3 regions of the Shewanella avicenniae genome follow, and region 3 is predicted to be linked to each of the others. Evidence: predicted binding sites of a transcription regulator. Region 3 holds the regulator's gene; each other region holds the start of a gene.

Evidence for each region. Region 3 encodes NrdR, which represses ribonucleotide reductase genes. Its sites were predicted from a motif close to AAACACNANATNTNGTGTTT; they were not measured.
Region 1: nrdA (class 1a ribonucleoside-diphosphate reductase subunit alpha) is a predicted target of NrdR. The motif match lies at 8,602-8,621, and genes of this name have one in related genera.
Region 2: nrdD (anaerobic ribonucleoside-triphosphate reductase) is a predicted target of NrdR. The motif match lies at 8,194-8,213, and genes of this name have one in related genera.

The regions. Positions count from the first base shown of each region.
Region 1 is NZ_CP071503.1:1,899,198-1,910,276, forward strand. Features, by position in the region: gene ansA (asparaginase) at 1-484, opposite strand, end outside; gene sppA (signal peptide peptidase SppA) at 574-2,427, opposite strand; gene JYB87_RS08450 (NADPH-dependent 2,4-dienoyl-CoA reductase) at 2,616-4,637, shown strand; gene yfaE (class I ribonucleotide reductase maintenance protein YfaE) at 4,667-5,008, opposite strand; gene nrdB (class Ia ribonucleoside-diphosphate reductase subunit beta) at 4,977-6,107, opposite strand; gene nrdA (class 1a ribonucleoside-diphosphate reductase subunit alpha) at 6,158-8,446, opposite strand; gene JYB87_RS08470 (HAD family hydrolase) at 8,858-9,526, opposite strand; gene ubiG (bifunctional 2-polyprenyl-6-hydroxyphenol methylase/3-demethylubiquinol 3-O-methyltransferase UbiG) at 9,531-10,241, opposite strand; gene gyrA (DNA topoisomerase (ATP-hydrolyzing) subunit A) at 10,565-11,079, shown strand, end outside.
Region 2 is NZ_CP071503.1:2,539,580-2,550,658, reverse strand. Features, by position in the region: gene JYB87_RS11245 (SbcC/MukB-like Walker B domain-containing protein) at 1-1,992, shown strand, start outside; gene JYB87_RS11240 (peptidoglycan DD-metalloendopeptidase family protein) at 2,146-3,441, shown strand; gene JYB87_RS11235 (tetratricopeptide repeat protein) at 3,571-4,464, shown strand; gene JYB87_RS11230 (M48 metallopeptidase family protein) at 4,461-4,967, opposite strand; gene JYB87_RS11225 (DUF3010 family protein) at 4,975-5,412, opposite strand; gene JYB87_RS11220 (DEAD/DEAH box helicase) at 5,477-6,817, opposite strand; gene rssA (patatin-like phospholipase RssA) at 7,049-7,984, shown strand; gene nrdD (anaerobic ribonucleoside-triphosphate reductase) at 8,242-10,359, shown strand; gene nrdG (anaerobic ribonucleoside-triphosphate reductase-activating protein) at 10,407-10,880, shown strand.
Region 3 is NZ_CP071503.1:3,105,146-3,116,224, reverse strand. Features, by position in the region: gene JYB87_RS13840 (methyl-accepting chemotaxis protein) at 1-315, shown strand, start outside; gene JYB87_RS13835 (DMT family protein) at 406-756, shown strand; gene JYB87_RS13830 (sulfite reductase flavoprotein subunit alpha) at 930-3,386, shown strand; gene JYB87_RS13825 (alpha/beta hydrolase) at 3,482-4,441, opposite strand; gene glyA (serine hydroxymethyltransferase) at 4,662-5,915, shown strand; gene nrdR (transcriptional regulator NrdR) at 6,026-6,478, shown strand; gene ribD (bifunctional diaminohydroxyphosphoribosylaminopyrimidine deaminase/5-amino-6-(5-phosphoribosylamino)uracil reductase RibD) at 6,480-7,604, shown strand; gene JYB87_RS13805 (riboflavin synthase) at 7,608-8,264, shown strand; gene ribBA (bifunctional 3,4-dihydroxy-2-butanone-4-phosphate synthase/GTP cyclohydrolase II) at 8,359-9,465, shown strand; gene ribH (6,7-dimethyl-8-ribityllumazine synthase) at 9,584-10,060, shown strand; gene nusB (transcription antitermination factor NusB) at 10,073-10,474, shown strand; gene thiL (thiamine-phosphate kinase) at 10,549-11,079, shown strand, end outside.

The DNA.
Region 1 (11,079 bases), 1.2 Mb from region 3:
AAGTGCGATTACCCCGAAATAGCTTGTTATTAAAAAACAAGCAGACTTCTGCGACCGGATAATTGGCCGCGATATACAAGGCGTTTAATAAGTTGGTTTGTCCGTCAGAACGTAGTTCCGATAACGGGATCTGAGACCCCGTCACAATTACCGGTTTGGACAAATCTTGCAGCATGAATGACAAGGCTGAGGCTGTAAACGCCATGGTATCTGTGCCGTGCAGAATCACGAAACCATCGTATTTATCGTAGTTTGCGGCAATATCATCGGCAATTTGCTGCCAATGTGCCGGCGACATATCAGAAGAGTCAATTAGCGGCGAGTATTCATGTAACACAAACTCAGGCATCTCTGCGCGGAAAAATTCCGGCATACCATTCAAGCACTCGGTGAGAAAGCCTGCCACCGGCACAAAACCATTTTCAGTTTTTTGCATCCCGATGGTACCGCCAGTGTAGGCAATATAAATCGATTTCTTATTCATGTGAGTAGGGGGTTGCCGCTAATGCTGCGGATTATAACAAAGGCCCACAAAAAAGCCCTGAATGTTCAGGGCTTATCCGGCGAGTCTGATTAAATACTGCACGCTTCGCAGTATAGATAGACATTTTTCGGGTCATCAAACGCAGCAAAATCTTCTGCAACTTTGTTGAGTTGTTGCATTAATTTCTCGGTAGTGCTCATTTTGATGGTGGTTTGTGGCAGATACGCTGCCGCTGAACCTAATACGGCTTGCAGCATTTTTTGCTCTGGTGACAACTCTTTTTCAATGACGCGTAAATCATAGCTGGTTAATTTGGCTAATTCGGCGGCTTTGCCGATTGCCGCATCAAGATCACCTAATTCATCCACCAAACCGAGCTTCTTCGCCTCGATGCCTGACCAGACTCGGCCTTGAGCAATGCTGTCGACTTGCTCTAAGGTCATGTGGCGCGATTCAGCCACCATAGAGATAAAGTTGTGATAGCCTCGCTCGATATGCATCTGAATCGCGGCTTTGAATGATTCAGGTAAGGCGCGGGTCACAGACACTCCAGCAATATCGCTGGTGGCTACACCATCAGAGTGGATACCCAAGGCGGCCAGTGAATCTTCAAAGGTGGTCACCATACCAAAAATGCCGATAGAGCCGGTGATTGTGGCTGGATTGGCATAGATGTAATCGGCTGACGCTGAGATCCAATAACCGCCAGAGGCGGCAAGGCTGCTCATGCTCACCACTACAGGTTTACCTGCGGCTTGCAACGCCAGCACTTGTTGGCGGATCTGCTCTGACGCAAAGGCGCTGCCACCAGGGCTATCAACCCGAAGCACCACGGCTTTAATTTTGTCATCAAAACGGGCTTTTTTAAGGAGGTTGGCCGTACTGCGACCGCCAATGGTGCCCGCAGGTTGGTCGCCATTCAAAATATTCCCTTTGGCCACCACAATACCTATGCCTTCAGTTGGCACAATGCTTGGGGTCGGCGCAACGAGGTTGGCATAGTCGTAATAATCGATATGTTTAAAGCTATGACCTTTTTTGGCTTTTCCCACCAAGGCCAGCATCTCTTGGCGGAACTCTTCCTCGGTAACTAGCTTATCAACCCATTTTAGGTTGAGCGCCATCTGTGCAGCATCACCTTGGCTGTTTTTAAGTGCGGTAATGTAATCGGCACCTTGCAGTTGAAAATCGCGAGGCTCAAGCCCACGATTTTGGGCAACGGTCGCTGTAAAGACTTGCCAAACATCGTTCATCCACTTGCGATTAGCTTCTTTCGCAGCCTCAGACATATCATCGCGAATGTAGGGTTCAACGGCTGATTTGTAGGTGCCAACGCGGAATACGTGGGTGTTAACCTTAAGCTTTTCTAGCGCTGATTTGTAATAAGTTGGGTAGTTACCTAGGCCCTCAATCAGGGTTTGCCCCTGCTTATCGAGGTAAATTGTGTCGGCGTAACTGGCCAACAGATAGCGGTATTGATCGTAAAATGCGCCCATTGCAATCACGGGTTTACCGCTCTTTTTAAATTCAATGATGTGGCGGCCAATCGCTTCCAATTTGGTGAGACCACCAGATTGCATGTCCCCAGCGTCAATCACCAATGCCTTAATGCGGCTGTCTTGGGCTGCGCTGTCAATGGTATCGAGGATTTCAGCCAGCAGGATTTCGCCATTTTCATCTCGGTCATTCCCTTGATTCATTACCGCATCAAGTGGGGCGAGCTCAGTCTTTTGCTCGACGATTTTGCCTGCAAGGTTTAACAGCAGTGCAGAGCCATCTTCAATCTGAACCTCTTTATCAGTTGCAGATGCAGCAATAACGGCGACGACAACGATAAATAGAATTGGGAAAAAGATGATATTCAAGATCAGCTTGCGAACAAAGTTGATGACATTCCATATCAAAATCAACGTGTTCTTGGTGGTAAGCGGTTTTGCAGACATAGCGATTCCTAGCTTATTACAATGACCGATATGCTAACTGAAAACGCTGATGTCTGGTAATTTCATTTGTAAATCAATTTATCGTCACACTGAGAAAATTACATTAAAACACTACACCTTAGGTGGCATTGAGTGATCGACTTTTTACCGCTATGCTAGATTTAAACAACTGTTTGAATGGGTGAGTGATGAGCCAAACATTAGCGATGTTGCAGCCGTTGGATCTTGGATTTTGCCAGCTTAAAAATCGTGTGGTGATGGGCTCCATGCACACCGGTTTAGAAGAGGAAAAGCATGGCTTCGACAAGTTGGCGGTGTTTTATCGCGAGCGAGTGGAAGGCGGCGTAGGGTTAATTGTGACTGGTGGCATATCGCCCAATTTTCGTGGCCGATTAACTCCAGGGGCGACTCAGTTAAGTTTTCCGTGGCAGGTGGGCAAACATCGTATTGTGACGGATGCGGTTCACCAAGCTGGCGGTAAAATTTGTATGCAGCTACTGCACGCCGGACGCTACGGCTATCATCCATTTTCCTTGGCTCCATCGGCAATTAAGTCGCCCATCACGCCATTTACCCCGAAAGCCATGTCGCTGCGGCAAATTAAAGGCACGATCAAGGATTTTGCCCGCTCGGCAGCGCTCGCTAAAAAGGCGGGCTACGACGGTGTGGAGGTGATGGGTTCGGAAGGTTATCTCATTAACCAATTTATCTGTACACGTACGAATCAGCGCGATGATCAATATGGCGGCAGTTTTGAAAAACGGATCCAATTTGCGTTGGATGTTGTGGCAGCAATTCGCGCCCGTGTAGGTGCTGAATTTATCATTATCTTTCGTTTGTCGATGTTGGATTTAGTGGATAACGGCTCGAATTGGACTGAAGTTGTGGCGCTGGCAAAAGCGCTTGAGACCACTGGCGTCAATTTGATTAATACTGGCATTGGTTGGCATGAGGCGCGTATTCCTACGATTGCGACCAGCGTCCCTCGTGCGGCGTTTAGTTGGGTGACGGAAAAGCTGCGCCGTGAAGTGTCAATTCCGCTCATTGCAACCAATCGGATAAATATGCCAGAAGTTATTGAGCATATTTTGCAGTCGGGCCAAGCGGATATGGTGTCGATGGCGCGGCCGTTATTGGCCGATCCGCAATTCGTCAATAAGGCCGCTGCTGGGCATGACGCATTGATAAATACCTGCATAGGCTGTAATCAGGCCTGTCTTGATCATACCTTTAAGCTGCAGCGCGCGACCTGTTTGGTAAACCCGCGAGCGGTTTATGAAACCGAAATAAACTTTACGCCGGTGACGAAGGCTAAAAGTCTTGCTGTGGTGGGGGCGGGGCCTGCAGGTTTGGCATTTGCGGTGTATGCCGCTGAGCGTGGCCACCGAGTGACCTTGTTTGAAGCCAATGGCGAGATTGGTGGCCAGCTTAACTTTGCCAAAAATATTCCAGGTAAAGAGGAGTTCAACGAAACGCTGCGTTATTTCCGCGCGCAATTAGATCAGCATAACGTTGATGTGAGGTTAAATTGCGAATTTAGCAGTAAGGATGCCAGTGGTTTTGATGAGGTCATAATTGCGACCGGTGTTCGACCAAGACAGCTTGATATTGAGGGAATCAATCATCCCAAGGTCATGAGTTACCAAGCGTTATTAAGTGGCCAACAGCAGGCGGGTTCAAGCGTTGCGATTATCGGTGCTGGTGGCATAGGGGTTGATGTAGCGCACTTTCTTGCGGAGCGAACCTCTGCCACCTTAGTGCCTGAAAAATGGTACGCCCGCTGGGGGATTGATACCCAGTATCAGCATCGTGGCGGCTTAGTTGATGCGTTAGAAACCGAGCAACCTTCTGAACCGCGTGAACTGTATCTACTGCAACGTAAGCCAACGCCGATTGGGAAAGGATTGGGGAAAACCACTGGTTGGATTCATCGCGCCATGTTGAAATTGCATCATGTGAAGCAGTTGGTGGGGGTTGAGTATAAAAAGGTTGATGATGATGGACTGCATATTGTCCATCAAGGCCAAGCCAAGTTGTTGCCGGTAGATACTGTGGTTATCTGCGCTGGGCAGGAATCAAATGGTCAGTTAGCCGATGAGTTAATCGCGGCTGGAATTGCAGTCCATCTGATCGGCGGGGTGAAGATTGCCGCTGAGTTGGATGCAAAACGCGCAATACGCGATGCGGCTTTGCTGGCGGCAGCCATATAGCATTTACATAGACACGGTTAACCACAAGGTTAACCGTAGCTGTGCTGATATACCGGCGGCATTTCAGCGCCTTCGCTGGAGAGTTCTAAATCAAGATCTTCGCTTGGAATGCAGCAGCAGGGCAGACATTCATCGGCGGCAAGCTCTGCCAGCGGCTCGATAACATATTGCACTGCGCCGCTGCGGATTTTGGTGCGGCAAGCACCGCAAAAACCACTGCGGCACTCAGAGAAGATCCGCACCTGTTTATCTTCAAGGATTTCAAGCAGGGTTTGTTGTTCCTGCTGCCAATTCCACAGCAGCAGGGGCTCGCCTTGCAGATAAACGATTGGGCGTTTTTTAAAGATCAAAGTCGGAGAACTCATTTTCATCTACTGCAGCGTCAATTTGACCTACAAGATAAGAAGATACTTCAACTTCTTGCGGAGCTACTTGTACTGCGTCACTTTCCAACCAGTTTTTCATCCACGGCAGCGGATTACTACGCTCTTGATAGGGCGCTGGCAGATTGACTGACTTCATCCGTTCATTACTGATGTACTCAACGTAGTGACATAAAATCGCTTCGTTCAAGCCGATCATTGAGCCATCTTTGAACAGATACTTGGCCCAGGCTTTTTCCTGCTCTGCCGCACGATAGAAAATATCATAGGCTTCTTGATGACACTCTTTAGCGATTTCGCCCATTTCTGGATCATCGCGACCCGCTTGCATCAAGTTAATGATGTGCTGAGTTGAGTTCAAATGCAGTGCTTCATCACGAGCGATCAAACGAATGATCTTGGCATTACCTTCCATCAAACGGCGTTCAGCAAAGGCAAATGAGCAGGCAAAGCTGACGTAGAAACGAATCGCTTCGAGCGCATTCACTGACATCATGCACAAATAAAGTGCCTTTTTCAGCTCACGCAAGGTGACGTTAACGGTTTCACCATTGAACTGCAGCGAACCTTCACCGTGCAGGTGGTAGTACTGAGTCATATTGATCAAACGATCATAGTAATTCGCAATGTCACCCGCGCGTTTGAGGATCTCTTGGTTCACCACGATGTCGTCAAACACTTCTGATGGGTCATTCACAATGTTGCGAATGATATGAGTATAAGAGCGACTATGAATGGTTTCGGAGAATGACCAAGTTTCAATCCAAGTTTCCAACTCGGGCAGCGACACCAAAGGCAAAAACGCAATATTCGGTGAACGGCCTTGAATCGAGTCCAATAACGTTTGATATTTCAAGTTAGATAAAAAGATATGCTTTTCATGATCAGGCAGCGAAGCAAAATCAATTTTATCACGTGAAACATCAACTTCTTCTGGACGCCAAAAGAAAGACAGCTGTTTTTCAATCAGCTTTTCAAACACTTCATATTTTTGTTGGTCGTAACGTGCAACGTTAACTGCTTGACCGAAAAACATCGGTTCACGGGTTGCATCGTTCGGCGTTTGACAAAAAATCGAATAAGCCATAATCCATTCTTCCAAACAGTCGGGGCCAATTTGGCCCCGTTTAATATTTATTAAATCTTACATGCACCGCCAGCGCAGCCATCGTCTTCCTTCTCGACAGCAGCGAAATCGTCGTGCTTATCAGAGGCACCGTCACGGGTGTTATGATAATACAGCGTCTTCACACCCAGCTTGTAGGCTGTTAGCAAATCTTTCAGCAGCAACTGCATTGGTACTTTGCCACTGTCATATTTAGATGGGTCATAGTTGGTGTTAGCAGAGATCGATTGATCGATAAACTTCTGCATAATACCTACTAATTGCAGGTAACCATCATTGCTCGGCATTTGCCACAACAGCTCGTAGTTTTCGCGAAGCTGTTCAAAATCTGGTACCACTTGTTTCAGTTGGCCATCTTTTGATGCCTTAACACTGATTAAACCGCGTGGAGGTTCAATGCCGTTGGTCGCGTTAGAGATCTGTGATGAGGTCTCTGATGGCATTAGCGCTGACAGGGTAGAGTTACGCAAGCCGTATTCTTTGATGTCATTGCGCAGCTGTTCCCAATCTAAATGCAGTGGTTCAGAACAGATTTTGTCTAAATCACGCTTGTAGGTATCGATTGGCAAAATGCCTTTGGCATAGGTGGTTTCATTGAACAGTGGGCAAGCACCTTGCTCTTTTGCCAGTTTCATTGACGCCTTCAGTAGGTAGTACTGAATTGCTTCAAAGGTTTTATGGGTCAGGTTATTACCGCTGCCATCAGAATATTTCACGCCATGCTTCGCCAAATAGTTAGCAAAGTTGATCACGCCAATACCCAAAGTACGGCGATTCATCGACGCAGTGTGTGCCGCTGGAATTGGGTAATCTTGATAATCCAGCAGATTATCGAGCGCGCGTACGGCCAAATCAGCTAAGCCTTCAATTTCATTCAATTCAGAAATTGCGCCTAAGTTGAGAGCTGATAGCGTACACAGCGCAATCTCACCGTTTGGATCGTTCACGTCGTTCAGTGGTTTAGTTGGCAGTGCGATTTCCAAACACAGGTTGGATTGACGTACTGGCGCCACTTGTGGGTCAAACGGGCTATGGGTGTTGCAGTGGTCCACGTTTTGAATGTAGATACGGCCAGTAGAGGCACGTTCTTGCATCATCAACGAGAACAGCTCGACCGCGCGCAGCGAGCGTTTGCGAATGCTTGGGTTTTGTTCGTATTGGGTGTACAAACGCTCAAATTCTGCTTGGTCAGCAAAGAATGCATCGTAAAGACCTGGCACGTCTGATGGGCTAAACAAAGTGATGTTTTCGCCTTTGATCAAACGTTGATACATCAGCTTGTTGATCTGTACGCCGTAGTCCAAATGGCGGATACGGTTGTCGTCGACACCACGGTTGTTTTTCAAAACCAGCAGTGATTCAACTTCTAAGTGCCACAGTGGGTAGAACAGGGTTGCTGCGCCGCCACGAACACCACCTTGCGAGCAGGACTTAACCGCCGTTTGGAAATGCTTATAAAAGGGAATGCAACCAGTGTGGAATGCTTCACCGCCACGGATTGGGCTACCGAGCGCACGAATACGACCGGCGTTGATGCCGATACCGGCACGTTGGCTGACGTACTTCACAATCGCCGACGAGGTGGCGTTAATCGAATCTAAGCTGTCGCCAGTTTCAATCAATACACATGAACTGAATTGACGCGTTGGCGTACGCACGCCGGCCATAATTGGCGTTGGCAGTGAGATCTTAAACGTGGATACCGCATCGTAGAAATCACGCACGTACTGCAAGCGGGTTTCTTTTGGATAACGGGCAAACAAACATGCCGCTACCAGAATGTAGAGAAACTGCGCGCTTTCGTAGACTTCATGCGTCACACGGTTTTGTACTAAATATTTGCCTTCAAGCTGCTTCACTGCGGCGTAAGAGAAGGTCATATCGCGCCAATGATCGATATAGCTATCAAGAATGTCTAATTCTTCAGCCGTGTAATCTTCGACGATGTGTTTGTCGTATTTGCCTAATTCAACCAGCTTGGTTACATGGTCACGTAGCTTTGGTGGTTCAAACTGGCCAAAGGCCTTTTTGCGCAGATGGAAAATGGCCAAGCGCGCCGCTAAAAATTGGTAGTCTGGTGACTCAGGCGAGATCAGGTCAGCAGCTGCTTTGATAATCGTTTCGTGAATCGCTTCCGTTGGGATGCCGTCATAAAACTGCAGATGTGAGCGAAGTTCAACTTCAGAAACTGATACGTTAGAGAGGTCTTCAGCCGCCCAGGTGATTACGCGATGGATCTTGTCCAGATCGATCACTTCACGTGCGCCGCTGCGCTTGGTCACTGTCATATTGCTATTCATGGAGTCTAGCCCTGGTCAATTTTCTTATAGTGATGGAGGAATCCATCTAACTTCCGATGTAAACAAAAGTCTTCAACAGGCCTATCTTTTGCCTGTTTACTCTATTCGCTACCAGCGCAACACTAATCTACTGCTTGTGTGTGTGCTTATAGGTAACACACTATATATGGTGTGTCTTTGTTTGATATACATCAAGATAATGAGGTTATTGGGGATTTGCAAGGGGTAACGAAGCGCATATCTTGTGGATATCTACGCCATTGTTCCCTCTCACATTGATAAAGTGCCGTCAATACGGGGGATTGCGGTTGATGACGCAAAAGTGCGCAATCAAACAAAAAAATTTCGACTGCCAAAATAAGCAGCAGATGTAACACGATCGTGATCCGATCTGAATCTGAGTTAGCCTATCTATCGATCAATAAATGCTAATAAATCGGTAGGGGAATTGAGTGTAAGATCTGCGCCCCAACGCTCAGGCGTATCATGTTCGGCCAAGTAGCCCCAACCAGCCAATACACTCGGCATTTGCACATTGCGCGCCGCAATAATATCCCGTTCAGCATCCCCTAAATAGGCGATTTCCGCCGGATTGAGTACTAGTTGTGATGCCGCTAGTCGCATGGGCTGAATATCGGGCTTGCGATACAGGGTACTGTCTGCGCTGATGATGGATTTCATCAAGGGTGTCAGCCCAAGTTTGGTCAGCAATGGCCGAGTAAAGCGGGCTGGCTTATTGGTAACCACGCCGAGTTTGATGCGATGCTGCAGGGCAAAATCCAATAACAGGTCGATCCCATCGAATACACGGGCGCAATCACCATTCACACTGAGGTAATGCTCAAGTAGCGCTAAGCGTACGGATTCAGTGTGCTCGGCATCGAGATCAGGTTGTGCGGCTTTAACAAGTCCTAAAGAGCCATGAGAAGCGACAGAGGTAAGATAGTGTTCGTCAGCGAGGCAGGGCAGTTTAAACTGCGACAGGGCGCGATACAGCGCTTCGATAAGATCTGGCGCTGTATCAACCAGCGTACCATCAAGATCAAAAAGTAAACCGTTAATCTGAGGTAACGCAGGCATGGTATTATCCTAATTTTTGACAAGCAATCATGTAGTTCACTTCAAGATTTTTGGTGTACGAAAAGATTGAAGTAAGAGGATTGTATTTGATACCGATCGCATCGCGACAGTGCAGTTCGGTTTTCTCAACCATGTCGATGAGCTCAGATGGCCGAATATATTTATCGTGCTCATGGGTACCCACTGGCAGCATTTTCAACACGTATTCAGCCGCGACAATGGTTTGTAGCCATGACATCAGATTGCGGTTGATGGTCGAGAAAAATACCCAGCCATCATCGGCTACCATATCGCAACAAGCGCGGATAACCGAAAGCGGGTTAGGCACGTGCTCCAGCATCTCCATGCAGGTCACCACATCGTATGCACCTTGATGCGTCTGTGCATGTTCTTCGGCGGTTTGCTGCAAATAGTCGATAGTCACGCCTTTTTCGAGCGCGTGTAAGCGGGCGATTTCGAGTGGCTCATGGCCCATATCAAGCCCGGTGACCTTTGCCCCAATGCGCGCCATGCTTTCAGCAAGGATTCCGCCACCACAGCCGACATCTAACACCTTCTTATCAAAAATACCGCCTGCTTTTAGGTCGATATAGTTTAGGCGAAGTGGGTTTAGTTCGTGCAGAGGCTTAAATTCACCGTGCGGATCCCACCAACCGGCCGCCATTTTTTCAAACTTTGCAATTTCCTGCGGATCAACATTGGCGTTTTGAGACATGTATTCACTCGATTCCTGTCGACAAATAATGTGGGCATTATAACCTTATCTGTCTGATTAATTACCAGCGAAATTAGTGACATTGCTTTGTGCCATTAATCACTTGTCGCTAATTGAAAGCCTGCAACAATGATGCTAGGTAACATTTTGAATTACCGGTTGTTCATTAAATCAACGAACCTGAGCGTTTTCATTCACGCAACGGGAAACAAAGCTTACCAGCCCGCAGTTATGTGGTAGAATACCAAATTACGTTTTTCAGGCTCGGCAATGACATGGACTTAATAATAGTTGTCAGCTAATACAAGGGGATCGAGCAGTTTATGACTGACCAGGCTTCATCAATTTCACCAATAAATATTGAAGACGAACTCAAAAATTCCTACCTCGACTATGCGATGAGCGTAATCGTTGGACGGGCCCTGCCAGATGTTAGGGACGGTCTCAAACCAGTTCACCGTCGCGTCTTATTTGCGATGAACGAGCTGAAAAACGACTGGAATAAACCTTATAAGAAATCGGCCCGTGTTGTCGGCGACGTAATCGGTAAATACCACCCGCACGGCGATAGCGCGGTATATGACACCATCGTGCGTATGGCGCAGCCGTTCTCGTTGCGTTACACCCTGGTTGATGGTCAAGGTAACTTCGGTTCTATCGATGGTGACGCGGCAGCGGCAATGCGTTATACCGAAATCCGCATGGAAAAGCTGGCACACCAACTGCTGGCTGACTTAGATAAAGAAACTGTGGATTATGTGCCGAACTACGACGGTACAGAAATGATCCCTGAAGTACTGCCAACGCGTGTACCTAACCTGCTGATTAACGGTTCATC
Region 2 (11,079 bases), 570 kb from region 3:
CAGCAACACGCTGAGCAATTAAAGCCGTTACTGGAAAATTATTATCAGCAGCAACAGCAACTGGATCAGGCCAACACTGAGCTGCAGCGCGTTATTAAAGCGCAGCAAACGGCTGAGCAACAACTGCAACAACTGCAAGCAAAGAAAACCCAGCTCACGCAAGCGATGGCCGAACTGCAACAGCACGCTGGCCAGCTGTCTGAACTGCAACAGCAGCAATATCAGTGGCAGCGTCAATGTGAGCAAGGGCAGCAAATTGTGGGCTTGCAACAACAGCAACAGCGGCTTAATCATCAGTTGACCCAAAAAGCTGAGCAGGGCAAGCAGGCGAAAGCGGCGCTTGATACCGCAGAAGCCCAATTGACTCAGCTCAGAATACAATGGCACCAAGGGCAGGCGGCACTGTTAGCACAGCAACTTGGCCCCAATGTGCCGTGCCCCGTATGTGGCAGTCAGCAGCATCCTAATCCGGCGCACAGTGAGCTTGAAATTCCGACCGAACAGCAATTAGAGCACGCCCAGCAACAGCTCGACAGCAAACGCTCGATCTGCGAAACCTTGCGTAGCGATTACCGTAGCTTGCGCGATCAACTGGCGGGTTTGGAGCAACAGCTTGTACCTCTGTTTAGTGCGCTGGTGCTTGATTACCAAGCACCACTGCCGCTTGACGAATGGCAGCAACAACTCACCGCGACTCAACAGCAATTTGCCGCCGCGCAACAGGCGCAGCAACAGCTGAGCAAACAACAGCAGCAGCTTAGCGCGTTGGAGCAGCAATTAACTACGCAGCAACAGCAACTCAATAGTGCGCAACAGCAGGTGGCTGAGCAACAAAGCCACTGCAGCAGTTTAGCGGGGGCGCTAACAGAGAATCAGCGTCGTCTGCCTGCCGAGTTACAAAACCTCACCGCGGCAGCCGCGTTGGCGCAATTGACCGATCAATTGCAGCAATTGGCTCAGCAACAAAGCGGGCTAACGGCGCAAATAAACCAGATCCAACAAGCGCAGCAACAGGCAACGGCTCAGTTAGCCACGGCAGAAAGCGCCCTTGCTGCCAGCAAGCAACAGTTAGCGCAAGCACAAGGCTATAGCGAACAAGCTGAGCAAGAGCTAAGTAGCGCATTACTACAGGCCGGGTTTAGCGATGTGGCCGCGTTAACGGCTGCGCAGCTAAGCGATGGTCAACAGCAGCAGTTGACCGCCAATATTGAGCAATGGCAGCAGCAATGTCATGCCTTGGCAGGGCAACTTGATGCATTGCAGCAAAAGCTCAAAGATGCAATTGCGCCCGACCTTACCGCATTAATGACGGCAGTCACTGCACAGCAGCAACTGGTGCAACAAGCAGATGAGCAATTTCAACAGATCAACAGTCGCTTAAGTAACTTAATCAATTGCCAGCAAAAGTTGGCCGCCGATGCCAAAGCGTTAGCCGCTTTGGAAAGCCGTTTTGCGGTAGTGGGCACTTTGTCAGATGTTGCCAACGGCAATAACCAAAGCAAACTCAGTTTGCAGCGCTTTGTGTTGAGCGTATTGCTTGATGACGTGCTGCTTGAGGCTTCGGAGCGTTTAGCGCGTATGAGCAAAGGCCGCTATCGCTTGCTGCGCAAAGAGGAACGCGCCAAAGGTAACCGCGCCTCAGGGCTGGATTTAGAAGTGGAAGATGCCTACAGCGGCAAAGTGCGCCCCGTGGCGACCTTGAGTGGTGGTGAAAGCTTTATGGCGGCGCTATCGTTGGCATTAGGCTTGAGTAACGTGGTGCAAGCCTACGCTGGCGGCATCAAACTCGACACCCTGTTTATTGATGAAGGGTTTGGCAGTCTAGACCAAGACTCGCTAGAGTTGGCGATTCGCACCTTAATTGATTTGCAAGCCAGTGGCCGCATGATTGGGGTGATTTCTCATGTGACCGAAATGAAAGAACAGATACTGACCCGCGTTGATGTACTGAAACAGGCACGCGGTAGTGTCATCCGTTTGGAATGTGCTTAATTTCGCAAATCGCAGTTTAAAAAGTCGCCAATTAAATTTGAAAGCGGTTTTAGCCTTGTTTATTGCGTTCGATCTGATATAACTCTGTGAATTGGTGCTGTTACAAACAGATGACAGTGAACTTTAACCGTTAATTACTTTAGGAGACGCAGTTTGCAAACAGAGAAAATGTTTGGGTTTAGCAGTTATACCGCCCGTTTGCAGGCACTGCCATCTCTTCATCGTAAAACCTTATTACTCAGTGGCTTTTGTTTGGCGGTTGCCTTGGTTCTGCCAAGTACGCAATCTCAACGTATCACCCCAGTGGGTGACCGTATTCCATTAGAGTTGGATTTTAGCCGCATTCTGCCGCAGCAAAATGTGGAGCCAAATGAGGTTCGCACCCACAGCCCAAGCTTTGTCCATGACATTGAATCGGGCGACACCTTAAGCGCATTGTTCTCCCAAGCCGGTGTTGATCAGCAAACCATGTATAAAGTGCTGGAAGCTGATTTGAACGTGCTGGCGTTAGATACCTTGATGCCCGGTAACAGAATCAGTTTCTGGACCGATGAACAGCAACAACTGACCCAGTTAGAGCTTTACTTTAACGCTGCGCGCCAAGTGGTGTTCAGCCGTTATGACGATGGTAGTTTTGAAGTCAAAGAAGTTAACGTGCCGGGTCAGTGGCAAGACCGCATCATCAGCGGCACCATCAATGGTTCTTTCTATCGCTCCGCTGAAAAAATTGGATTAAGTGCAGGCGAGATTCAACGCGTTGAAATGCTGTTGAAAGATAAAGTGAATTTTGCCCGTGATTTGCGCGCAGGGGACACCTTCTCAATTTTGCTGAAAGACCAATTTGTGGAAGGCGAATTAACTGGTAACAGCCAACTACTGGGCATCAGTATTCACAATGGCCGTAACGATATCACCGCCTTTCAAGATGCTGACGGCAACTTTTATGATGAGAACGGCGCCAGCTTAGTGCGTGCCTTCCAACGCCTGCCTTTGGCAAAAGCCTATCGTGTTTCATCAGGGTTTAACCCGTATCGTCACCATCCTGTAACGGGCAGAACTGCACCGCACAACGGTACTGATTTCTCCACACCGATTGGCACTAAGATCGAAGCGACCGGCGATGGTGTGGTGAAAATGGTGACTGACCACCCATACGCAGGCCGTTATGTGGTGATTGAACATGACAGCAAGTACACCACCCGTTATCTGCATTTGTCTAAAGTGTTGGTGCACAAAGGGCAGCGCGTCAGTCGTGGTCAAGTGATTGCCTTATCGGGCAATACCGGCCGGGTGACGGGGCCGCATCTGCATTATGAGTTCCATATTAACGGCCGTCCGGTTAACCCTATGACCGCACAAATCCCAATGGCCAGCCACCTCGACAAACAGCAACTTTTGGCATTTAAGTCGTTGGTCGATCAACGCCGCCATATCATGAATCTGGGTTAAGCTCAGAAAATGTTAGAAATCCTCGCTACGGCGGGGATTTTTGTTTTTTTGTGCGGCAGCACGATGGCTGGGGGAACTTTTTGGCCATCAGATTTGCTCATGGATCAAGGGCTTGTTAGGCTTAGGGCGATGAAAACTACTGCCGAGGCTGCCATGATCCGTTTCCTTTCGCTGCTACTGCTTACTATGACCTTTACTGCCCCAGCGGTAGAAACCCCTGAGCCACAAGCATACTCTCAGCAAAGTATTTACGATAAGCCGTTGATGGAGCGCTATGTGCTCGATGAGCTGAAATCGATTCGGCAAGATCAGCAGTCACTGGAATTGCGGGTGACACAGCAGATCACTGACCGTGAATTGGCGGTGGCGGATAAATCGATGAACTATGCCAACGTCACCGTGACTTACTTTTTCTATTTGATTGCGGCGGCTGCGTCGTTAATTGCCTTGGTTGGCTGGCAATCATTGCGTGATATTCGGGTCAATACCCAGAAAATGGCCAATCAAAAACTGGAAGAGATTGCCGGGCGCTACGAGAAAAAGTTTCAGGATATGGAGCGCGAACTCAAGCGTAAATCCCGCATCATCACTGAAAACAATCGCGAGATTGAACGTATTAATGAGATCCACAACTTGTGGATCCGCGCGCAGCACTCGCAAACCCCAGAACAAAAAATTGAAATTTATAATGAAATTCTCAAAATCCGTCCGGGCGATTTGGAAGCACTGACCTATATGGCTGATGCTGCGATGGAGATGGGTGAATACCATTGGGCGCTGAGCATCTGTAACCGAGTGCTGGAAGTCGATCAGCAAAATGCCAATGCCCTGTATCAACGCGCCTGTGCCTACACCAAATTAGGCGCTGATGAGCAGGCAATATCAGATTTGGAATTAGCGGTAGATTTCAGTGCCTCTTTATCTGAAGCGGCTAAAGAGGAGAAAGACTTCGAAGCGCTGCATGGCTATCAGCGCTTTGACCAAATCATTGCGGAAGACGACAGCAATACCAATAAGAGTTAAGCCTGATAGGGATCTTCGCCCGCATCTGCCAAGGTGAGGTAGATACGCAGCTCAAATTCCAGCTGGTGATAATCTGGTTCCATGTACTGGCACAACTTGTAAAACGCTTTGTTGTGCTCTTTCTCCCGCAGGTGGGCGAGTTCATGCACTACTAGCATCCGTAAAAACGCTTCCGGCACACACTTTAGTTTGGACGAAATACGGATCTCGTTTTTGCTTTTGATTTTATAGCCTTGGCGTCGAGCGGCGTAGGTATGTAACCCTAACGCATGATGACTAAGGGTAATTTTGTCATCAAAACACACTTTGGCCAGTGGGGCAGATTGGCGCAGATATTCGTTCTTGAGCGCCATCGTGTATTCATACAGGGCGCGATCACTGCGAATTTGATGGATGTCTGGATGGCGCTTGAGCAGATAAGCGCCCAACTTCCCTTGTGCTTGAAGTTGGGCTACTTGCGCTTGGATCTCTGGGCTGTAATGGCCGAGATAGTCGGTCGCCAACGGAAGATCAGTCCTTGCTATATTGCTTGATGTTCAGGCGGGCGTAAGCCGCTTCAAAAGCGGGTTTTTGAATCTTACGCAGTTCCAAACATTCAAAGTCGACTTGCAGCGGATTGCGCTTTAATTGCTCTTTGATTTCCGTTTGTTGAATTACTGTCGCTGGCAGGTTGCACAGTTGAATGGCCGCTTCCATTTTGAAACTTGCGGCTGAACCTGCGAATTTGCCTTTCAGAGGACGACTGATAATGGCGATTTCATCGACTTTATAATCTTGCATCAACTTGTTGAAGGCGAAATGGAATTCTTGAATCGCCTGGTCGTCGGTTGCGTTACGCAAACTGATTGAGCGACTGCGGCATTCCGGTACGTTGAACAATTCGCCATCATCTTGCACCAAGCAGATAATCGCTTCGCTGCTGTTAATCTCTACACCACAAACTTTCATTGGTCTTTCCTTTCTGTTTTGCCCAACGGCTGAGCAAAACTATGATTCGTCATTGTTTAAACAGTTATTCGTCGCTTTCGCTAACGTCAGGTTTGGCCGGTTTACGGCGCATCGGCGCATCGCCAACATCCACCGAGGTCATAAAGCGCTTATCGCGCTGAGCTGGCTTGGCCGCGGCTTTTACTGAACTGCGAGGTTTAGCAGCCTTAGGTTTAGTGATCGACCGCTTACCAGTATGTTGGCGCTCTGGCGCAAGGCCGTTAAATCTGCCTTCAAAACCTTCAATGGCGGCGCGCTCAATATTGGTGCCGAGGAACGCTTCGATGCGCTCAAACGCGTGCCAATCTTTAGGCCCAACCAAGGACACCGCATCGCCTTTTGCGCCTGCGCGAGCGGTACGGCCAATCCGGTGAATATATTCTTCGGCAAATTTTGGCATATCAAAGTTGACCACTAAGCCAACATTGGTCAAATCGAGCCCGCGTGATGCCACATCGGTAGTAACGAGCACTTTGGCTTGGCCGCGAGCAAAGCCGTCCATAATCTGGTTACGCTTACTCTGAATTAATTCGCCGCTCAAGCCAATTGCAGAATGCCCCCAACTGTCCACCAATTGCGCTAAACGCTCGGCATCGACGCGAGTGGCGGTAAAGATAATGGCTTGCTGGAAACTAGCGTGGTTCAACACCTGCTGCAATACCGCTTCTTTGTGGGTGAGGTTATCGACTAAATACAAACGTTGCTGAATGTCTGGGTTGGCTTGGTTACTGGCACCAATCGCTACATGGCGTGGGTCTTTAAGTAACTCACTGGCCAGTGTTTGCACTTCATCGTGCGCTAAGGTGGCTGAAAACATCAGCGTTTGGCGGCGACGATGGTCAGCCGCGCTGTTGATAGCGCGCAGTTGCGAGGCAAAGCCTAAATCTAACATGCGATCCGCTTCATCTAACACCAGTAACTCCAAGCCGTTCAGAAACAGATGGCGTTGTTCTAGGTGATCGGCTAAACGGCCTGGGGTTGCCACAATAAAGTGCGGATTGCGTGCCAGTGCTTTTGCTTGATCGTTAAAGTTCTCGCCGCCGAGAATACTGACCGCGCTGTATTGGGTATTGGCTACCAGTGAGCGCAACTCGGCATACACTTGGTTTGCCAGTTCGCGCGTAGGCAGCAAAATCAACACCCGCGGGTCTTGTTTACTCAGTGCTTTGGTTGAAATAACACGTTGCAACGCCGGCAGCAAAAACGCAAAGGTTTTACCTGAGCCTGTTTTTGATGACGCCATCAGATCCTTCCCGGCCAGTGCTACAGGAATGGCGACTTCCTGAATTGGAGTTGGCGTAGTGATGCCTTGATGCCCCAAAGATTGCAGTAAGCGTTTGTCGAGAAAAAAGTCTGAAAATTGCAAAAGTGAACTCCTATTTTTAGCGGCCGCATATTATAGGCGCTTTTTTGCCATTTGGGCAGCGCTAATACCGTTTGCGGCTAACTTTCATCGCGGCATCACGCGTATGTCATCGGCGCACAATATTGTGGTGCATTTCAGCACGTTGAGTTTATGGGGACTGCCCATATAGAATGGCCATTATAGGTGAATTTAGCGCGTTGTTCAGGAATTGCCGCAACAGGAGAGACAAGTATGCCATCGGTAGGTATTGCGTTAGGCAGCGGAGCCGCAAAAGGATGGGCACATATTGGCGTGCTAAAAGCGCTGGCAGCGATGGGGGTTCATCCGCAGAAGATAGCCGGATGCTCCATCGGTGCTCTGGTGGGCGCTGCTTATGCAAACGATAGGTTAGATGAGCTAGAGCGATGGGTCTGTGGCTTCACCAGTTGGCAAGTGTTGTCCTTGATGGACATCAGTTGGCGTCGTGGTGGGCTTATCGGTGGTGATAAGGTGTTTGATGCTATGGAGCAGCATCTTGGTGAGTGGAAAATCGAGGAGCTGAAAAAGCCGTTTATTGCGGTGTCGGCCGATCTCAATACTGGCCAAGAAGTGTGGTTTCGTAGTGGCAATTTACGTAATGCGGTGCGCGCTTCATGTTCAATGCCGGGGATTATGTCGCCCGTCAGGCAGGGGAAGCGTTGGCTGGTGGATGGTGCTGTGGTGAATCCCATTCCTGTGTCGGTGGCGCGGGCGATGGGGGTTGATGTGGTGATTGCGGTTGATCTCAATGGTCATCGGCGCGAAAAACTGCAAATTCTGCCGGTAAACATCAAAAGTGAATGCAGCGACCAAGATAAAGCGGAAGAACGGCAACAGTCAGAATCAACCTTTATGGACTTTTTTGCCAAAGGCAAAGACTACATTGGTAACCTGACGCAAAAATTCTCATCAGCTAATAAGCAACAACCGGGCATGTTGGCGGTGATGTCGCAATCGATGGATATTTTGGAGCAGCGACATAAACGGGCGCGCTTAGTGGGCGACCCACCCGATATCTGCATTATTCCGAAAGTTTCGGATATTGGCATGATGGAATTTCATCGTGCCGAAGAAGCGATTGAAGCTGGCTATCAGGCGGTATGCCGTGTACGTCACTTAATCGAAGCGACCCTAGGTGACTACGAATAGTGCCTTAGACCATGGTATTATAGGCGGCTAAAATTAGTCGCCAACTATCGCTCTAAAACCCGCGCGTCAAGTGCAAAAAACCTCTTTTACTACCGTTCCGTCAACTATTGAACACTCAATTTTCTGACTCATCTAATCATGATCGAGATCAATGATTCCTTGTGCCGTTTGTAGCCTAATTGCCCACATATAGTGTTGAGGTGGTTAAATTTCACTATATATGGTGATTAAAAACGAAAATAAGGAGAATAAGAGCCATGCCAGTTGTTATCAAAAGGGACGGGTGTCGTACACCGTTTGATGAAACAAGACTCAGGGACGCAGTGCTGGCCGCCTCGACGCACTGTGGTGTAGATGATGCGGATTATGCTGCAACTGTCGCCGCAGTAGTGACCCAAGCTGTCAAAGAGAAAGACGAAGTAGGTATCCAAGAATTACAGGACCATGTCGAAAACCTGTTGATGGATGGGCCATACAAAAAGGTAGCCCGTGCGTATATCGAATATCGTCACGACCGTGACATCTGCCGTGAAAGCTCAAGTAAGCTCAGCCTAGAAATTCGTGGTTTGGTTGAGCAAAGTAACGCTACTTTGCTGAACGAAAACGCTAATAAAGACGCGAAAGTGATCCCAACCCAACGTGACTTGCTGGCGGGGATTGTCGCGAAGCATTACGCCAAACATCATATTCTGCCCAAAGATGTGGTTGCCGCCCATGAAGCCGGTGAAATCCACTATCACGATTTGGACTACTCACCGTTCTTCCCAATGTTCAACTGTATGTTGATTGATTTGGGCGGCATGCTGACCCGTGGTTTTAAAATGGGCAATGCTGAAATTGATACACCTAAATCAATTTCAACTGCGACCGCCGTTACTGCACAGATTATTGCGCAGGTGGCGAGTCACATTTACGGCGGCACCACCATCAACCGTATTGATGAAGTGTTGGCGCCGTTTGTTACCAAAAGCTATGAGAAACATCTGGAAGTAGCGCAAAAGTGGGGCATTAGCGACGCTGAAGGTTATGCCAATGAACGCACTGAAAAAGAGTGTCACGATGCGTTCCAATCACTTGAATATGAAGTGAATACCCTGCACACCGCGAACGGTCAAACTCCGTTTGTGACCTTTGGTTTTGGTCTCGGTACTAGCTGGCAATCACGTTTAATTCAGCAGTCGATTCTGAAAATCCGTATGGAAGGTCTGGGTAAAAACCATAAGACTGCGGTGTTCCCTAAACTGGTATTTGCCATTAAAGATGGCGTCAACCACAAGCAGGGAGACCAAAACTACGATATCAAACAGCTGGCGTTGCAATGCTCTACCATCAGAATGTACCCAGACATCCTCAACTATGAACAAGTTGTGCGCGTGACTGGCTCATTTAAAACCCCAATGGGATGCCGCAGCTTCCTCGGTGTTTATGAAGAAAATGGTGAGCAGATCCACGAAGGCCGTAACAACCTCGGCGTGGTCAGCGTTAACTTACCGCGCATCGCCCTTGAAGCTAAAGGTGACGAACAAGCTTTCTACCGCCTGTTGGATCAACGTTTAGTCATCGCCCGCAAAGCGCTGGATACCCGTATTGCTCGCTTAGAAAACGTGAAAGCCCGTGTGGCCCCAATCCTGTATATGGAAGGCGCTTGTGGCGTGCGTTTGAAGGCTGACGATACTATTGCGCAAATCTTCAAAAATGGCCGTGCGTCGATCTCGTTGGGTTACATCGGTTTGCATGAAACCATTAACGCGCTGTATGGCAATGGCACACATGTGTTTGATGATGCCACCTTGCGCGAAAAAGCAGTGGCGATTGTCGCTCGTTTAAAAGCCGCTACCGAGCAGTGGAAAGCAGAAACTGGTTATGGTTTCAGCTTGTATGCCACCCCAAGTGAAAACTTGTGCAGCCGCTTTGCTAAGTTGGACGTAAAGCAATTTGGTTTAGTGGACGGAGTGACCGACAAAGGTTATTACACCAACAGCTTCCACTTGGATGTTGAAAAGAACGTCAACCCTTACGACAAAATCGACTTTGAAAAGCCATATCCAGATTTGTCTAGCGGTGGTTTCATTTGCTACGGCGAATATCCAAACATGCAGAAAAACGTGGAAGCGTTGGAAGATGTATGGGATTACAGCTTTAAGCATGTGCCTTACTACGGCACTAACACGCCAATTGATGAATGTTACGACTGTGGTTTTACTGGCGAATTTGAATGTACCTCTAAAGGCTTTGTCTGTCCTAAATGTGGTAACCATGAGCCAAGCCGAGTGTCGGTAACTCGCCGCGTATGTGGTTATTTGGGCAGTCCTGATGCGCGTCCATTCAATCACGGCAAGCAGGAAGAGGTTAAACGTCGAGTTAAGCACCTCTAATCGCGACTAAGGGGCACCGAGTGTGCCCCTCACTTTTGGAGCTTCGCATGAACTATCACAAGTATTTTCCCGTTGATGTGATTAACGGCCCCGGCACGCGCGCCACACTGTTTGTGTCAGGCTGCGAGCATCAATGTCGTGGCTGCTACAATCAATCCACTTGGGATCCGCGTTCTGGTCATCTGTTTGATAAACAGATGGAAGACCAAATCATCAAAGATTTAACCGACAGTCGCATCAAGCGTCGAGGCCTATCATTATCGGGCGGTGACCCGCTGTTTCCGGCAAACCTAGGCGCGATAAAACAGCTATTGCAGCGGGTAAGGGAAGAAGCCCCCAGCAAAGATGTCTGGCTTTGGACCGGTTATACGCTGGCGGAGTTAACGAGCGAACAACAAGCCTTGTTACCGCTGATTGATGTATTGGTGGATGGCAAGTTTGAGCAGTCTCTGGCCGATCCTTCACTGAGCTTTCGCGGCTCATCCAATCAAGTGATTCATCAGTTACATCCTCAAGGCTGACAGCTTTTTTAACCAAACGTGCGATGTGTGGCATTAATCGTTCACAATAATCGAAATTTTGCGAAAAAAAGCTGCTTCATCCTGTGCGGGTTATTGATATACTCCACAGCCTAATAGACCGAAGGTCTGCATTGCCCGTGTCGCAAGCGGGAAAGGTTTGCTTAGTGGCCGCCTGCGCGCAGCAAAATCACTAAGCCTG
Region 3 (11,079 bases):
GCCGACGCTACTGTAGGGTTAATGGTGCATTGTCAAAGCGCCATGGCACAAGGATTACAGCAAAGCGCCATCACAGCTGCCTGCATGAATGATATTCAGCGTTTGATTGCGGAAGTGAGTCAAAACAGCGAGCAGATTGCCAGTGCGGCGGCGCAGCAGCAAACGAGCTGCGAACATATTGGCGCCAATATTGGTCAGATTGCTGATATCACTGAAGAAAGCTATCAAGGGGTGAGCGCTTTTGCCAATTCTACTGAGCAGCTAGAGCAGCTAATTTGGGCGCAACAGCAGTTAGTGCAGCGCTTTCAAGCGTAATTATCATTCGTTCGATTTACTCGGTGAGATGGCGCGGCGTAAAATGTGCCATCTAACTATCTGCCCACACTTGGGTATTTGAGTCACTCGATGAATCCCTTCGTTATTACAGTCTCCTTACTGCTCTGCAGTAATGTGTTTATGACCTTTGCTTGGTATGCCCATCTCAAAGAACTGAACAATAAATTTTGGCTGATAGCCGCGCTCGCAAGCTGGGGAATTGCCCTGTTTGAGTACCTGTTACAGGTGCCGGCTAATCGCATTGGCTTTACCGTGATGAGTGTCGGGCAGTTAAAGATTTTGCAAGAAGTGATCACCTTGATGGTGTTTGTGCCGTTCTCGCTGTTTTATCTCAAAGAACCATTAAAGCTGGACTATCTCTGGGCGGGTTTGTGTTTGGTTGGCGCGGTGTATTTCGTATTTCGTAGTAAATTAAATTAATTGAAGCTTAATAAAAGCATAAGATTACTGAGACATTTTAACCCCTGAGCCGCATTCTATTGAGACAACCGCACAAAAATGCAAATTTCAGTAAATTTGTCCGGTTAGCTACTAGCTCAGGCGCGAGATTATTTATATATTATCGCAATTGAAAACTATTCTCATAATCATTTATGTCTAAGAAATGGATTCAACGCATTAGCTTTCGTCTTCACCAGTGGTTGGGTTTAGCAAGCGCATTGGTGCTGTTGATTGTGGGCTTCACCGGTGGCTTATTGGCACTCGAAGACCAAATTACGGCGGCTTGGCCAACTGAAAAAGTGACCCCACAAACCCGCATTTTAGCCCCCGCAGCACTGTTGCCCGCGGTTACGTTGCCGGGCAAAAAGCTCGAGCGTATTTATCTTGCACCTGAAGCCGATGAGCCGGGAAAGGCGTTATATCGCGATGAGGAAAGTAAGCAGCGCGAATGGCGTATTTTCAATCCTTATACCGGCCAGATCCTCGGTAATCGTCCCGCAATCAGCGAATTCTTTGGCGATGTTATGGCATTGCATCGTTGGTTGCTGATGCCGAATTCTATCGGCAGTCTGTTCACGGGGACCTCAGCGGTGATGGCAATTATCTTTTTGATTGCTGGGCTGATTCGTCGCGCACCGGACAACTGGCGCAACGTGAAAGATTGGCTGGTATGGAAAAAGGGCAGCAGTGGCCGTCACTTGTTATGGCAATGGCATGCGCTGCTGGGCACTTGGTTCTTTATTCCAATTTTCATCATGGCGCTTACCGGCCCTTGGTTCGCCTTTGATTGGTATCGCGATGGTGTGCGCAGCATGCTGGAAACCCCAAAAGAGCGTGTGGCACAGAAAAGTAGCAGTACTGAGGTCAATCTCGATGCGGTTGGCGCGACTTTACAAAGCGAGTTGCCCAATGGTCAGTTTGCACGATTGTATATGCCGCGTCGTCCGGGAGATGCACTCAATGTGCGTTACTTAGCGCCCGATGCCCCGCATCCACAAGCCTATTCCAGCTTGAGCCTCGATTTGGCCACGGGCAAGTTGCTGAGTCAGCAGCATTACGATGAGTTATCCGGTGGCGACTTCATTTTGGCCAATATCTACGCCTTCCATACCGGTTTGTTCTTCGGTTTACCGGGACGAATAATCTGGTCACTCGCAGGTTTTGCCTTTGGCTCATTTGCGATTACCGGTATCTGGTTGTTCTTTAATCGTCGAGCTCGACCAAAAGAGTCGGTCAGTGGTCATGCCGACACCCTGATTGCTTATGCCAGTCAAAGTGGTACTGCCGCGGCTTATGGCAAACGCTTGCAAGCCTGGTTTGAGCAACAGCAGTTGTCGACTCATCTGCGCTGTGTGAGCAAATTGCAGCCCGAAGAACTCAGTGAATATCGCCAAGTGTTACTGCTTGCCTCGACTTATGGTGAAGGGCAGCCGCCCGATACCGCATTAGCATTCCAACAACGGTTGGCGCAAGCCAATACTGCCTTGCATAACGTGCAAGTTGCTGTGCTTGCCTTTGGTGATAGCCAATATCAACAGTTTTGTGCCTTTGGCCACTGGTTGTCACGGCGGCTACAAGAGCTCGGTGCCGTGCAGTTGATCCCGCTGACTGAGGTCGATCGCGGTGCGGAACATACCATTAGCCAATGGAATCAATCATTGGCGGAGCGACTGCAACTCAGTTTAGATAAACTCGACAGTGGTTTTGTGGAAGCGCACGTGGTTGAGCATCGCTGCTTGAATCCAGACAGTGGCCGCGAAGTGTATGACATCGAACTGCAATTGACGGGCGAATGGCAGGCAGGCGATCTGCTGGAGTTGATGCCAATCGTCAGCGAATCGGTCAGCCGCGAGTACCTTAATCTGCTTGGATTTACCGGGGATGAACCGGTGGAGCTGGCGGATAAAACTTTGTCGTTATGGCGGGTGCAGGCGCTCACCAAAGAGTTTGGGACGGATGCCATCAGTACGACCCAATACTTGCAACAAACGCCAGACCTCGCGGTGCGCAGTTACTCGATTGCCAGTGCTGGAACGGCACCGCATGTGCGGCTGATGGTGCGTAAAGTTACCCTTGAGGATGGCCGATTCGGACGTGCTTCAGGGCTGTTAGCCCATGCCAAACTGGGCGATAAACTCAGTGTGCGCCTAAAACCGCATCAAGGGTTCCGTTTGCCAGAGCAAGATCTGCCGCTGATCATGATTGGCGCAGGCACTGGATTAGCGCCGTATTTGGGCTTTTTACAACAGCGTCAACACGTGAAACACGGCAGCGATACTTGGTTGTTGTTTGGTGAGCGCTATGCTGATAGTGATGCCTACTACCGCGATGAACTGGCGCAATATTTAGCTAACGGTAGTTTAACCAAGTTGGATTGTGCTTGGAGCCGCAGCCACAACGCCGATGACCAAGGCCAATATGTTCAGCAGTTGCTGGCACCACAACAGCCATTACTGGTCGATTATCTGGCCAACGGTGCGCATATTTACGTTTGCGGGAGTATCGAAGGAATTGGCGTTGGTGTGCATCAAGCTTTGCTCAGTTTGCTCGGTGCGGAGCAAGTGAATCAATTGCTGGAGCAAGGTCGTTATCACCGCGATCTGTATTAGTTAGGAATCTGATAGTAAGTAAAAGACCAGCAAATTTGCTGGTCTTTTGACTTCTAAAGGCCGCTTTCAATCGACAGGACTATTCTTTCTGCGCGTTAATGTGCGGGCTTCTGCAATAAGCGCACTAACCAATTATCCATTAACTGTTGCGCCGTGGAGGTTGGTTGCAAAATCGATGCGTGAGTGGCGCTCAGTTGATGTTGCTCAAACTTAAGTCCAGTGAGTTTGGCCGGCCAATCATTGCCAATTACGCCATCATTATCAGCAGTGAACAAAATGGTGGGGCGCTGCCAGTTGTGCAAAATATTGCGAATATCAGTATCGGCTTTGCCCAAGCGCAAGATTTTCAATGCTTGTTCACTGCCGGCATCGATACTGCTATCCGGTATCAACTGACTCAAAACGGGGTGAAATGCGTACGCCGCGCTTTTACTGGCTTCTGGTAAAGGGCTGGTTGGCGCAATTAATACTAACGCGTTGGCATCGATATCGGCAGCAAGATAGCTGGCAGCAATTGCGCCCATCGAATGACCAACGACGATCCAAGGTCTAGGTGGATTCAACTGTTGTAGCCAAGGTTTAAGGTAGTGATTATCGCGCACGCCATAACTGAACTCGCTGACGCTGGTGCTGCCGTGGGCGGGCATGTCGGGGATGAGCGTGTTAAATCCGCGACTTTGAAAATATAGCCCCCAAGGCATCATCCAGGTCCAATTGGCAGAGTAACCATGCAATAAAATCACTGTGCCTTGCATCTGACGCTGTTGTTGCACAATGCTGTCTGGCTTCGATTGCGCGTTGAGTGCAAGCGTCAGTTCGAAGCTGCGCGCGGGGTCTGTGTCTGTCCAAGGTTGTCCCGCCACATAATGAATACACGGATTGGCGCAGTCGTTATGGGGCGTTAACAACATGGCGTCCATAAAGCTTGCGGCGTTCGCCATTTCGCTGGAGGCGCGAGTAGGATGGACAATCTGGTTTGCCACATATTGGGCGCAGCCGCCGAGGCTAATGCTCAATAGCAAGATCAAAATAGACAGAGAAATACGGCGTTGCACAGCAGTACCTTAACAGCCAAAGCAGGAATAATCTCCATGTTGCCAGCGGCGATAGTCGCGATGCAAGCAGCAAAATCGTATCAAGCTTTGTTCGCAAGGTGAAACAGTATCATCTGCAACACGAAGGATTTTCATCATATTCGAGGCTGGGATTGTGACGCAGAGCAGAGTAGAATACGCGCAACCCTACCTACTAGATATTATCCAGCTGGAGTATCCGATGCTGAAGAAAAGTATGAACATTGCTGATTATGATCCTGAATTGAAGAAGGCGATTGAAGACGAAACTCGCCGTCAGGAAGAACATATCGAGCTGATTGCTTCTGAAAACTACACTAGCCCACGCGTCATGGAAGCGCAGGGTTCACAGTTAACCAACAAGTACGCGGAAGGATACCCAGGCAAACGTTACTATGGTGGTTGTGAGTATGTTGACGTAGTAGAAACGCTGGCAATTGAACGTGCTAAAGAGCTGTTTGGCGCAACATATGCTAACGTGCAACCGCACTCAGGTTCACAAGCAAACAGCGCGGTTTACATGGCGTTGTTGCAAGCTGGTGACACAGTTCTGGGGATGAACCTTGCTCACGGCGGTCACTTGACTCACGGTTCACCAGTAAACTTCTCTGGCAAGCTGTACAACATTATCCCTTACGGTGTGGATGACGAAGGCAAAATCGACTACGTCGAGCTGGAATCTCTGGCGCTGGAACACAAACCTAAGATGATCATCGGCGGTTTCTCTGCGTATTCAGGCATTGTTGACTGGGCTAAACTGCGCGAAATTGCAGACAAAATCGGCGCATACCTGTTCGTGGATATGGCGCACGTTGCTGGTTTGGTGGCTGCGGGTGTTTATCCTAACCCAGTACCACATGCACACGTAGTGACCACCACTACCCACAAAACTCTGGCAGGCCCACGTGGCGGTTTAATCATCTCTGCGGCTGATGATGAAGACCTGTACAAGAAACTGAACTCTGCGGTATTCCCAGGTGGCCAAGGTGGCCCATTGATGCACGTTATCGCGGGTAAAGCGGTAGCCTTTAAAGAAGCGCTGGAACCAGAATTCAAAGCTTACCAACAACAAGTCGTTGTGAACGCGAAAGCGATGGTCAAAGTGTTCTTAGAACGCGGTTACAAAATCGTATCTGGCGGCACTGAAAACCACCTGATGCTGGTGGACTTGATCGGCCGTGAACTGACCGGTAAAGAAGCCGATGCGGCACTGGGTGCAGCGAACATCACAGTTAACAAAAACTCAGTACCTAACGACCCACGTTCACCATTTGTGACTTCAGGTATTCGTATCGGTACCCCTTCAATTACTCGTCGTGGCTTCAAAGAAGCAGAAAGCGAGCAATTGACTCACTGGATCTGTGACGTATTGGACAACGCGCAAGACCAAGCGGTTATCGCTGACGTGAAAGCAAAAGTGCTGGAACTGTGCGCTCGCTTCCCTGTTTATGGTTAACCTTTATAGGTGAATGCGATAAACTCCCATGGCCGCTATAGTTAGCGGCCATTTTCGTTTGTATTGGACTGCAAACGAGCGCCATTCTTCAATCTCGCAGGAGACATTTCATGTATTGCCCATTTTGCAGTGCGACCGATACCAAAGTGATCGACTCTCGTCTGGTCGCCGAAGGCCATCAAGTACGCCGCCGTCGTGAATGTACGCAATGCCATGAGCGCTTTACCACCTTTGAAGGTGCCGAGTTGGTGATGCCACGGGTGATTAAACGCGATGGTTCGCGTCAGCCGTTTGATGAAGAAAAACTGCGCGGTGGTATGCTGCGGGCGGCAGAAAAGCGCCCAGTGTCTATCGACAGTATCGAAGAAGCAATCAACAAGATTAAATCGTCATTGCGCGCCACTGGTGAGCGCGAAGTGACCTCAGAGATGATCGGCAACCTGATGATGGATCAGCTGATCGAACTCGACAAAGTGGCCTACATCCGTTTTGCCTCGGTGTATCGTGCCTTTGAAGATGTGTCAGAATTTGGTGAAGCGATCGCCAAATTGCAGAAGAAATAATATGTGGTCAATGCTTGATCGCGCCATGATGGCGCGCGCAATTCAATTAGCGGCCAATGGCCGTTACACGACGCGGCCGAATCCTAATGTGGGCTGCGTGATTGTCAATGACGCCGGCGAGATTGTCGGCGAAGGTTGGCATCAACGCGCCGGTGGCCCGCATGCCGAAGTGCATGCACTGCGCATGGCCGGTGATAAAGCCTATGGTGCCACCGCTTACGTTACGCTTGAACCTTGCAGCCATTATGGTCGCACTCCACCATGTGCCAAGGCGCTGATTGATAACGGCTTAAAGCGGGTCGTCGCAGCGATGACCGACCCCAATCCACAAGTGGCTGGCCGTGGTTTGAATATGCTTCAAGACGCGGGGATTGAGGTGGCGAGTGGTTTACTCGAAGCGGAAGCGCGTGCGCTGAACCCTGGCTTTTTAAGCCGTATGGAGCGGCAACGCCCTTATGTGCGGGTGAAATTAGCCGCCAGCCTTGATGGCAAAACCGCACTTTCTAACGGTGAATCCAAGTGGATTACCGGCCCCGCTGCCCGCCGTGATGTTCAGCGCTTACGCACAATCAGCTGTGCGGTGATTACCGGAATCGGCTCAGTATTGGCGGATGACCCATCGATGAATGTGCGACATAGTGAACTCGGAGGCTTAGCGGAGAGCTTGAGCGAAAACGCACTGATTCAACCCTTGCGCGTAGTGGTGGATTCCAACTGCCGCATGCCGCTCAATGCCAAATTGCTGGGCATCGAATCGCCAGTGCTATTGGTGAGTTGCCAAGATTATGCTGAAGACTTTAAAGCGCAATTGCCCGCCCATGTTGCCTGTTTGCAGTTGCCCGCCGTCAATGGCCGGGTGGATTTAACCGCGTTGCTTGACCATCTGGGCGCGCAGCACAACCAAGTGCTGGTGGAAGCAGGCGCAACCCTGTGCGGCGCCTTTATTGAGGCAGGCTTGGCCGATGAGTTAGTGCTGTATCAAGCGCCAAAAATTCTCGGTGCTCACGGCCGCAATCTGCTTAATCTGCCGGATTATCAGCAGATGAGCGACATTCCGCAGTTAACCCTTAGCGACCGCCGCCAACTTGGCGCCGATACGCGCATGATTTTTAAAATAGGTGAGTAACCCATGTTTACCGGCATTATTGAATCTGTAGGCCACATTCGCGCGATTGAGCGTCGTGGTGATGATATTCGCCTCACCGTGGCGGTAGGTAAGCTGGATATGACCGACGTTAAACTCGGTGACAGTATCGCCACCAACGGCGTATGTTTGACCGTAGTTGCACAAACGGCTGACAGCTACACTGCTGATGTATCAGCCGAAACCGTTACGCTAACCGGCTTTGACACTTACCAAGTGGGCTGCGCGGTCAATCTGGAAAAAGCGGTCACGCCATCTACCCGTTTAGGCGGCCATTTGGTGAGTGGCCACATTGATGGTCAAGCCAAAGTGGTGGAAGTGCATCCACGTGGTAAAGCCACCGAATATTGGTTGGAAGCGCCAGCCGAGCTGTCACGCTATATTGCCCACAAAGGCTCGATTGCGATTGATGGTGTGAGCTTGACGGTGAACGAAGTACAAGGGCATCGTTTCCGCTTGACCATTGTGCCGCACACCTCTGGCGAAACCACCTTGCCACTGCTGCATGCGGGTGACTGTGTCAATTTGGAAGTCGATCAAATTGCCCGTTATCTGGAGCGTTTGATGCAAGCACCAGCGGCTGCGCCGACATCGGGCGGAGTGACTATGGAGTTGCTCGCAAAATCAGGATTTATCCGTTGATCAGACTCATGCTTTGAAGCATCCGCGCTGATCGCTAATTGAGAAACCGTTAAAATTTTAACTACTCAAATGAGTGGAAAACCAAGGTCGTATTATGGCGATTCATAGCATTGAAGAGATTGTAGAAGATATCCGTCAGGGCAAAATGGTCATTCTGATGGATGATGAAGACCGTGAGAATGAAGGCGATATCATTATCGCTGCCGATAAAATCACCCCTGAAGCGATTAACTTTATGGCGCGATATGGCCGTGGCCTTATCTGCCTCACGCTCACCAAAGAGCGTTGCCGCCAGCTAAGTTTGCCGCTGATGGTGCGTGATAACGGTTCTCCGTTTGCCACCAACTTTACTGTGTCAATTGAAGCGGCTGAAGGCGTCACCACCGGCATCAGTGCCGCAGACCGCTCTCGTACCGTACAAGCGGCGGTGATGAAAGATGCCAAGCCAACTGACATTGTGCAACCGGGGCATATCTTCCCGTTGGAAGCCCAGCCAGGTGGGGTATTGGTGCGTGCTGGCCACACTGAAGCGGGTTGTGACCTCGCGCGTTTGGCGGGCTTTGAGCCAGCTTCAGTTATCGTTGAAATCCTCAACGAAGATGGCACCATGGCGCGCCGTCCAGAGCTAGAAGTTTTTGCTGCCGAGCATGGCCTGAAAATTGGCACCATTGCCGATTTGATTGAATACCGCAATAACAACGAAACCACCGTGGTGCTGGAAGGCAAGTGTAAGCTGCCAACCCGTTTCGGTGAGTTTGAACTGCATACCTTCCGCGATACCGTCGATAACCAACTGCACTACGCCATGGTCAGTGGTGAGGTGAAGGATAACGTGTTGGTGAGGGTGCATCTGAAAAACACCTTCAACGATTTGCTGTTTTCTGAGCGTGATGAGTCACGTAGCTGGCCATTAGATAAAGCGATGGCCAAGATTAGCGCAGAAGGCGGCGTAATGTTGCTGCTGGGTAACGACGAGCCGAACGAAGATATCATCGCCAAAGTGAAAGCGTTTGAAGCTGAAGACAACGGCGAGTTAGTGCCAGTACAGAAGAAAGTGAAGACTTCTCAACGCGTGGGCGTGGGTTCGCAAATTCTAGCGTCACTGGGCGTTAAGCGGATGCGGTTGCTGAGTTCGCCAAAGCGTTACCACTCACTGGGCGGTTTTGGCCTAGAAGTTAGCGAATATATTGCCGACGAGTAGATACAAAATTAATTGACGATTTCGTCGATCATTTAGGGGGCTTAGGCGCATTTTGCGTGCTATCATAGCGCACAATTTTGTGCCCGGGCTGGGTGCATTAGCTTAATTGGGTAATAAAATGAACGTTGTTGAAGGTAATATCGAAGCGAAAAACGCCAAAGTAGCCATCGTCGTTTCCCGTTTCAATAGCTTTATCGTTGACAGTCTGCTGGACGGTGCCATCGACACGCTGAAGCGTTTCGGTCAAGTAAGCGATGAAAATATCACAGTAGTGCGTGTGCCAGGTGCATACGAACTGCCGTTAACTGCACGTCGCGTAGCGGCAAGCGGTAAATTTGACGGTATCATCGCGCTCGGCGCAGTGATCCGTGGCGGTACGCCGCATTTTGACTTTGTTGCTGGTGAATGTAACAAAGGTCTGGCGCAAGTGGCGTTGGAATTCGATACGCCAGTATCATTCGGTGTTTTGACCACTGATACCATCGAACAAGCCATCGACCGCGCTGGTGTTAAAGTAGGCAACAAAGGTGGCGAAGCCGCACTTGGTTTGCTAGAAATGATTAACGTGCTGAAAGCACTTGAAGAGCAACTGTAAGACAGGTATTTAATGAAGCCATCTGAACGCCGCAGAGCCCGCCGCTTAGCGGTACAAGCCATTTACTCTTGGCAAATGAGCGGGAACAATATTGCTGACGTTGAGCACGAGTTTCTGACAGAGCAAACTGTCGACGGTGTTGATATTCCATACTTCCGTGAAATCTTTGTGGGTGCAGCGACTAAACATGCTGAACTTGACCAGTTGGTCATTCCACACTTGGCATTGCGTCCTTTTGAAGACGTCGATCCCATTGAAAAAGCGATTTTGCGTTTGGCTGCGTTTGAGCTGACTTATCGCAAGGATACCCCTTGCAAAGTGGTGGTCAACGAAGCCATTGAGCTGGCAAAAGCGTTCGGCGCTGATGACAGCCACAAGTTTGTTAACGGTATTCTCGACAAACTGATTAAGTAACAAACAAAGCCAACAAAACGGTATCTGCGGATACCGTTTTTCATTGCAGCAGACCGTAAACGGTCAGGATTAGCATGAAAGAATTCCAACTGATTGACCACTTCTTCAATGGACGAGGACATCAGCGTAAGGATGTTAAGCTCGGCATTGGTGATGATTGCGCGTTAGTGCAACCCGCAGAGCATAAGTCTATTGCGATCTCTTGTGACACGTTGGTGGAAAACGTGCACTTTCTGCCCTCAATGCCCGCTCAAGCCCTAGGTTACAAAGCCCTTGCGGTGAACTTATCCGATTTGGCCGCGATGGGCGCTGAACCAGCGTGGATGACCTTAGCGTTAACCTTGCCTGAGGCTAATGATGTTTGGTTAGAGCAGTTCAGTAACGGCCTGTTTGAAGCCGCAGATTACTACATGATTTCCTTGGTGGGTGGCGATACAACCCGCGGCCCACGCTCCATCACTATCACAGTGAATGGTCAAATCCCTGAAGGGAAAGCGCTCACGCGTGGTGGTGCACGGCCCGGCGATTGGATCTATGTCACCGGCACCTTAGGTGATTCCGCCTTGGGGCTCGATATTCTGCTCGGCAATCATCAAGCGCGCGCT